Regions from separate parts of the Pseudomonas sp. NFACC46-3 genome, predicted to be linked through region 3. Evidence: predicted binding sites of a transcription regulator. Region 3 holds the regulator's gene; each other region holds the start of a gene.
The links. The regulator sigma-54, encoded in region 3, starts transcription at its own class of promoters, with help from an activator protein. The targets are predictions, from matches to a motif close to ANTGGCATNNANNTTGCTNT.
Positions count from the first base shown of each region.

Region 1 (2,270 bases), on a different contig from region 3:
GCTTCTTTCAGGCTGCCGCAAACCTGTGGGATTTCCTTGGCCTCTTCAGGCGGCAGGTCATACAGGTTTTTGTCAGCGGCATCGCCAGGGTGGATCTTGTTCTGGATACCGTCCAGGCCGGCCATCATCAGAGCAGCGAAGGCCAGGTATGGGTTGGCAGCCGGATCCGGGAAGCGCGCTTCGATACGGCGGGCTTTAGGGCTGTTCACGTAAGGAATACGGATCGAGGCGGAACGGTTGCGAGCCGAGTAGGCCAGCATGACCGGTGCTTCGAAGCCGGGTACCAGACGCTTGTAGGAGTTGGTCGACGGGTTGGTGAAGCCGTTCAACGCCTTACCGTGCTTGATGATACCGCCGATGAAGTACAGGGCGGTGTCCGACAGGCCGGCATAGCCTTCGCCTGCGAAGGTGTTCTTGCCGTCTTTGGAGATCGACATGTGAACGTGCATGCCCGAACCGTTGTCGCCATACAGTGGCTTAGGCATGAAGGTCGCGGTGCGACCGTAGGCGTCGGCAACGTTGTGTACGCAGTACTTCAGGGTCTGGACTTCGTCAGCCTTCTTGACCAGCGTGTTGAACTTCACGCCGATTTCGTTCTGGCCGGCAGTTGCCACTTCGTGGTGGTGAACTTCGACGGTCTGGCCCATCTCTTCCAGTGCGTTGCACATGGAGGTACGGATTTCGTGGTCGTGGTCGAACGGTGGAACCGGGAAGTAGCCGCCCTTGATGCCTGGACGGTGACCTTTGTTGCCGCCTTCCACGTCCTGGTCGGACATCCACGAACCTTGTTCGGAGAAGATCTTGAACATGGAGCCGGAGATGTCGGACTTGAATTTGACCGAGTCGAAGATGAAGAACTCAGGCTCAGGACCGAAGAAAGCGGTGTCGCCGATACCGGTGGACTTCAGGTATTCCTCGGCGCGGTGGGCGATGGCGCGTGGGTCGCGGTCATAGCCTTGCATGGTCGAAGGTTCGATGATGTCGCAGACCAGGATCAGGGTCGGCTCTTCGGTGAACGGGTCCAGGACGGCGGTTTCGTCGTCCGGCATCAGGATCATGTCGGAGGCTTCGATGCCTTTCCAGCCGGAGATGGAGGAACCGTCGAACATTTTCCCGATTTCAAAGAATTCGTCGTCCAGCGCATCACGGGCCGGCATGGTCACGTGATGTTGAGTACCTTTGGTGTCAGTGAAGCGCAGATCAATCCACTTGACGTCATGATCTTTGATGAGTTGAACCGACTTCGACATATGTCCTCCGGGTGGCTTCGGGCGGGTAGTGGAGTGCCCTTAGATATGGGTGATGCCGGCGCGAATACTCTGCCAAGGCAACCTGCCTCACAAGGGAGCAAATTGCATGCCAGTGCCCCAGCATGGGTTTTTTGCACCAAATCCACGCTTTTAAAGGCGTAAATCAAAGATTGTCAGACAATAACGCACTGCAATGTGGCGCCGTCAATCGATAATGACCTGTTTTGGTGCATGCAAAACCATCTGCACATAAACTGGTTAAACCTTGAGCAATTTCCGCTATAATCCGCGCCCCCCTTTTTCGGCTGGCCGTTCGCGCGCTGTTTTCATGAAACTAATCGTAAAAGTCTTCCCCGAGATCACCATCAAGAGCCGCCCGGTACGGATGCGTTTCATCCGCCAGTTGGCCAAGAACATCCGTGCCGTGCTCCGAGACCTGGACCCGGCCGTGGTGGTGAATGGCGTGTGGGACAACCTCGAGCTGGAAACCCGTGTCAGTGAACCCAAGGTCCTGAAGGAAATGACCGAGCGCCTGAGCTGCATGCCGGGCATCGCGCATTTCCTGCAAGTCGATGAATACCCGCTGGGGGATTTCGACGACATCCTTGCCAAGTGCATGCTCCATTATGGTGATGCCCTGGCCGGCAAGATTTTTTCGGTGCGCTGCAAGCGTGCCGGCAAGCACCCGTTCAGTTCGATGGATGTGGAGAAGTACGTCGGCAGCCAGTTGCGCCGACAGTGCGGCGCGGCCGGTATTTCGCTGAAAGATCCGCAGATCGAAGTGCGCATCGAAATTCGCGACCAACGGCTGTTCGTGATCCACAGCCAGCACAACAGCATCGGCGGTTATCCGCTGGGTTCGCTGGAGCAGACCCTGGTGCTGATGTCCGGCGGTTTCGACTCCACGGTGGCCGCCTACCAGATCATGCGTCGCGGGTTGATGAGCCATTTCTGCTTCTTCAACCTCGGCGGACGTGCCCACGAACTGGGCGTGATGGAAGTGGCGCACTTCATCTGGAA
Region 1 is NZ_FOTH01000010.1:19,396-21,665, reverse strand. Features, by position in the region: gene glnA (type I glutamate--ammonia ligase) at 1-1,250, opposite strand, end outside; gene thiI (tRNA uracil 4-sulfurtransferase ThiI) at 1,579-2,270, shown strand, end outside.
Region 1: glnA (type I glutamate--ammonia ligase) is a predicted target of sigma-54. The motif match lies at 1,345-1,364, and genes of this name have one in related genera.

Region 2 (2,270 bases), on a different contig from region 3:
GCTGCCGGCCGCCATCAAGGCCAGCCCGGGCCAGCGCCTGCGGATCTGGTCGGCGGCCTGTTCGTCGGGGCAGGAACCCTATTCGCTGTCGATGTCCATCGATGAGTTCGAACGCTCCAACCTCGGCCAGTTGAAAGGCGGCGTGCAGATCGTCGCCACCGACCTGTCCGGGACCATGCTCAATAACTGCAAGACTGGCGAGTACGACAGCCTGGCCATCGGCCGTGGTTTGTCGCCGGACCGCCTGCAACGCTACTTCGACCCGAAAGGGCCGGGCAAGTGGGTGGTCAAGGCGCCGATCAAGAGCCGGGTGGAGTTCCGCTCGTTCAACCTGCTGGACAGCTATGCCAGCCTGGGCAAGTTCGACATCGTGTTCTGCCGCAACGTACTGATCTACTTCTCCGCCGAAGTGAAGAAAGACATCCTGCTGCGCATCCACGGCACGCTCAAGCCGGGCGGCTACCTGTTCCTCGGCGCCTCCGAGGCGTTGAACGGTTTGCCGGATCATTACCAGATGGTCCAGTGCAGCCCGGGGATCATTTACCAGGCGAAGTGATTGGCTTGGGTTGACAAAAAACGGGAGTCCCCACGGGCTCCCGTTTTTTTATGCCCGCTCATTCCTCCCTATCACCATTATCCCTGTGGGAGCGGGCTTGCTCGCGAATGCGGCGGTCAGTCGAGATAAATGTCGCTGTCACACCGCTTTCGCGAGCAAGCCCGCTCCCACAGTTTGAATGCCATTGCCCTTGAGAAGCGGCAGAAAAGCGGCAGCTTGCGGAAGCCAGTTGCCGCTTTTCTGGCATTGCCGCCTTGCCGATGCCCGCAAAGCCCCGGTTTACGGGGCTTTGGAAAGTGGCACGCCGCTTGCTATAGCCAACGTACGTACATTCTGGTCACCCAAAGGTTTCCGACATGAGCATCAGCTTCGATAAAGCGCTCGGTATCCACGAACAGGCCCTGAGCTTCCGCGCCCAGCGTGCCGAAGTCCTGGCCAACAACATCGCCAACGCCGATACCCCGAACTACAAGGCTCGGGACCTGGACTTCTCCAAAGTGCTCGCCGAGCAGAACGAGAAGGCCAAGAACGGCCACTTCGCCTTGAACATGACCAACAGCCGTCATATCGAAGCCGAAGGCCTGGGTAATGGCGACGAGTCGTTGATGTATCGCACGCCGATGCAGCCGTCGATCGACCAGAACACCGTGGACGCTCAACTGGAACAGTCCAACTACGCGGAAAACTCCGTGAACTTCCAGGCCAGCTTCACCCTGCTCAACAGCAAATTCAAAGGGCTGGTATCGGCCCTGCGTGGAGAGTAAGCCATGTCGATTGCTAGCGTATTCAACATTGCCGGCAGTGCCATGAGTGCCCAGACCACTCGCCTGAACACCGTCGCCAGTAACATCGCCAACGCCGAGACCGTTTCGTCGAGCATCGACCAGACCTACCGCGCCCGCCACCCGGTATTCGCCACCATGTTCCAGGGCGGCCAGTCCGGCGGCAGCGACTCGCTGTTCCAGGAGCAGGACGCGGCCGGGCAGGGCGTACAGGTGCTTGGCGTGGTCGAAGACCAGAGCAACCTCGAAGCCCGTTATGAGCCGAACCATCCGGCCGCTGATGCCAAGGGTTATGTCTACTACCCGAACGTCAACGTTGTCGAAGAAATGGCCGACATGATTTCCGCCAGTCGTTCGTTCCAGACCAACGCCGAAATGATGAACACCGCCAAAACCATGATGCAGAAGGTCCTGACCCTCGGTCAGTGATAAGGGGCGAGTCACATGAGCGTTACCAACACTACCAGCGGTTTGAGCCTGAACGAGATTCTGGCCAATTCCTCGGTCAAGACCAACAACACCTCCGATACCCTCGGGGCAATGACAGGTGCGGCGACCGGCAAGAAGGAACTGGGCAAGGATGCGTTCCTGCAACTGCTCGTTACCCAGCTGAAGAACCAGAACCCGCTGGAGCCCCAGGACAACGGTGAGTTCGTGGCCCAATTGGCGCAGTTCAGCAGCCTGGAAGGCATCACCACCCTCAACGAGACCGTCAGCGGTATCGCCGGCAACTACAACTCGTCCCAGGCTTTGCAGGCCTCGTCGCTGGTCGGTCGCTCGGTCATCGCCCCAGGCGACAAAGCCGTGGTCGATACCTCCAAGAGCCTCAACGGCACGGTGGTGGTACCGACATCGGTGTCCTCCGTCGCGGTCAAGATCGTGGACAAGGACGGCAAGACCGTCCGCACCATCGACCTGGGCAGCCAGAACGC
Region 2 is NZ_FOTH01000003.1:83,395-85,664, reverse strand. Features, by position in the region: gene cheR (protein-glutamate O-methyltransferase CheR) at 1-556, shown strand, start outside; gene flgB (flagellar basal body rod protein FlgB) at 913-1,320, shown strand; gene flgC (flagellar basal body rod protein FlgC) at 1,324-1,767, shown strand; gene flgD (flagellar hook assembly protein FlgD) at 1,783-2,270, shown strand, end outside.
Region 2: flgB (flagellar basal body rod protein FlgB) is a predicted target of sigma-54. The motif match lies at 852-871, and genes of this name have one in related genera.

Region 3 (2,270 bases):
ATATGCAGCGTGGCTTCGATTTTCTGCAGCAGCTTCTCGACGTTCATCGTGACTTGCACGTTGGTGATCTTGTCGAAATGCCTCTCCAATCGGTCGAGTTTTTCGCCGATGTAGGTGCGCAGGGGTTCGGTCACTTCCAGTTGGTGTCCACTGATGTTGACTTGCATACAGCTTCTCCTTCGTTGCCAGTGCATAAAGCGGCAGGCAGAAATGCCTGCCACTGGAACGCTGTGGCGTGGCCTGTTACATCAACCGCTTGCGTTCGCTCGAAGGCGCGATCCCGAGGGATTCGCGGTATTTGGCGACGGTGCGGCGGGCCACCTGAATGCCTTGTGCCTCCAGTAAACCAGCGATCTTGCTGTCACTCAACGGCTTTTTCTGATTTTCCGCGGCCACCAGTTTTTTGATGATCGCGCGGATGGCCGTGGATGAGCATTCGCCGCCTTCGGAGGTGCTGACGTGGCTGGAGAAAAAGTATTTCAATTCATAGATACCCCGAGGGGTATGCATGAATTTCTGGGTGGTTACCCGGGAAATCGTCGACTCGTGCATGCCCACTGCCTCGGCAATGTCATGCAGGACCAACGGTTTCATCGCTTCATCGCCGTACTCCAGGAAGCCGCGCTGATGCTCGACGATCTGGGTGGCAACTTTCATCAGGGTTTCGTTGCGGCTTTGCAGGCTCTTGATGAACCAGCGCGCTTCCTGCAACTGGTTGCGCATGAAGGTGTTGTCGGCACTGGTGTCGGCACGCTTCACAAAGCCGGCGTACTGGGCGTTGACCCGCAGCTTGGGCACCGACTCCTGGTTGAGCTCCACCAGCCAGCGATCATTGTGCTTGCGCACGATCACGTCGGGGACTACATATTCGGGTTCGGTGGATTCGATCTGCGAGCCGGGGCGCGGGTTGAGGCTCTGCACCAGTTCGATGACCTGGCGCAGCTCATCTTCCTTGAGCTTCATGCGACGCATCAGTTGGCTGTAGTCGCGGCCGCCCAACAGGTCGATGTAATCGGTGACCAGCCGCTTGGCTTCGGCCAGCCACGGCGTCTTGGCGGACAACTGGCGCAGTTGCAGCAACAGGCACTCGCCCAGGTTGCGGGCGCCGATGCCGGCCGGTTCGAACTGCTGGATGCGATGAAGGACGGCTTCGATCTCGTCCAGCTCGATGTCGAGCTCGGGGTCGAAGGCTTCCAGGATTTCTTCGAGGGTCTCGTCCAGGTAGCCTTGGTTGTTGATGCAGTCGATCAGGGTCACGGCGATCAGGCGATCGGTGTCGGACATCGGCGCCAGGTTCAACTGCCACAGCAGGTGGCTTTGCAGGCTTTCGCCCGCAGAGGTGCGGGTGGTGAAGTCCCACTCGTCGTCATCGCTGCTTGGCAGGCTGCTGGCGCTGGTCTGGTAGACGTCTTCCCAGGCCGTGTCCACGGGCAGTTCGTTGGGGATGCGTTCGTTCCATTCGCCGTCCTCGAGGTTGTCCACCGTCGGGGCGGTTTCCTGGTAGGTCGGTTCCGGGATTTCGGTGTTGGTCTTCTGCTCGACGTTGTCGGCCAGCGGATCGGTGTTGTCGAAGTCGTCGCCTTCTTCCTGGCGTTCGAGCATCGGATTGGACTCCAGGGCCTCCTGGATTTCCTGCTGCAGGTCCAGGGTCGACAATTGGAGCAGGCGGATGGCCTGTTGCAGCTGCGGTGTCATCGTCAGCTGCTGGCCCATTCTCAAGACTAGCGATGGTTTCATGGCAGGGGCTTAACACCTTATTAGCCGGCGCACATGCGCCATCCACTACAGGGCGCCGAAGCGCCAAACTTAAGCAAATTATATGCCTGAAACTGAAGTGTTTGCCTAGAGCGTCGCCACAATAAAATTAAACGACGCTCGGACAATTCGCCAGACACTTGTGATTACAGGCGGAACTCATGGCCCAGATACACTTCCTTGACCAGCTCATTGGCCAGGATGGCTGCGGAGTCGCCTTCGGCGATCAGTTGGCCATCGTTGACAATGTAGGCGGTTTCACAGATATCCAGCGTCTCGCGCACGTTGTGGTCAGTGATCAGCACGCCGATCCCCTTGGCCTTGAGGTGATGGATGATCTGCTTGATATCACCTACCGAGATCGGGTCCACGCCAGCGAACGGTTCGTCGAGCAGGATGAACTTCGGTGCGGTGGCCAGGGCGCGGGCAATTTCCGCGCGACGCCGCTCACCGCCGGACAGGCTCATGCCCAGGTTGTCGCGAATATGGCTGATGTGGAATTCCTGCAGCAGGCT
Region 3 is NZ_FOTH01000031.1:35,342-37,611, reverse strand. Features, by position in the region: gene hpf (ribosome hibernation-promoting factor, HPF/YfiA family) at 1-167, opposite strand, end outside; gene BM300_RS24290 (RNA polymerase factor sigma-54) at 244-1,737, opposite strand; gene lptB (LPS export ABC transporter ATP-binding protein) at 1,902-2,270, opposite strand, start outside.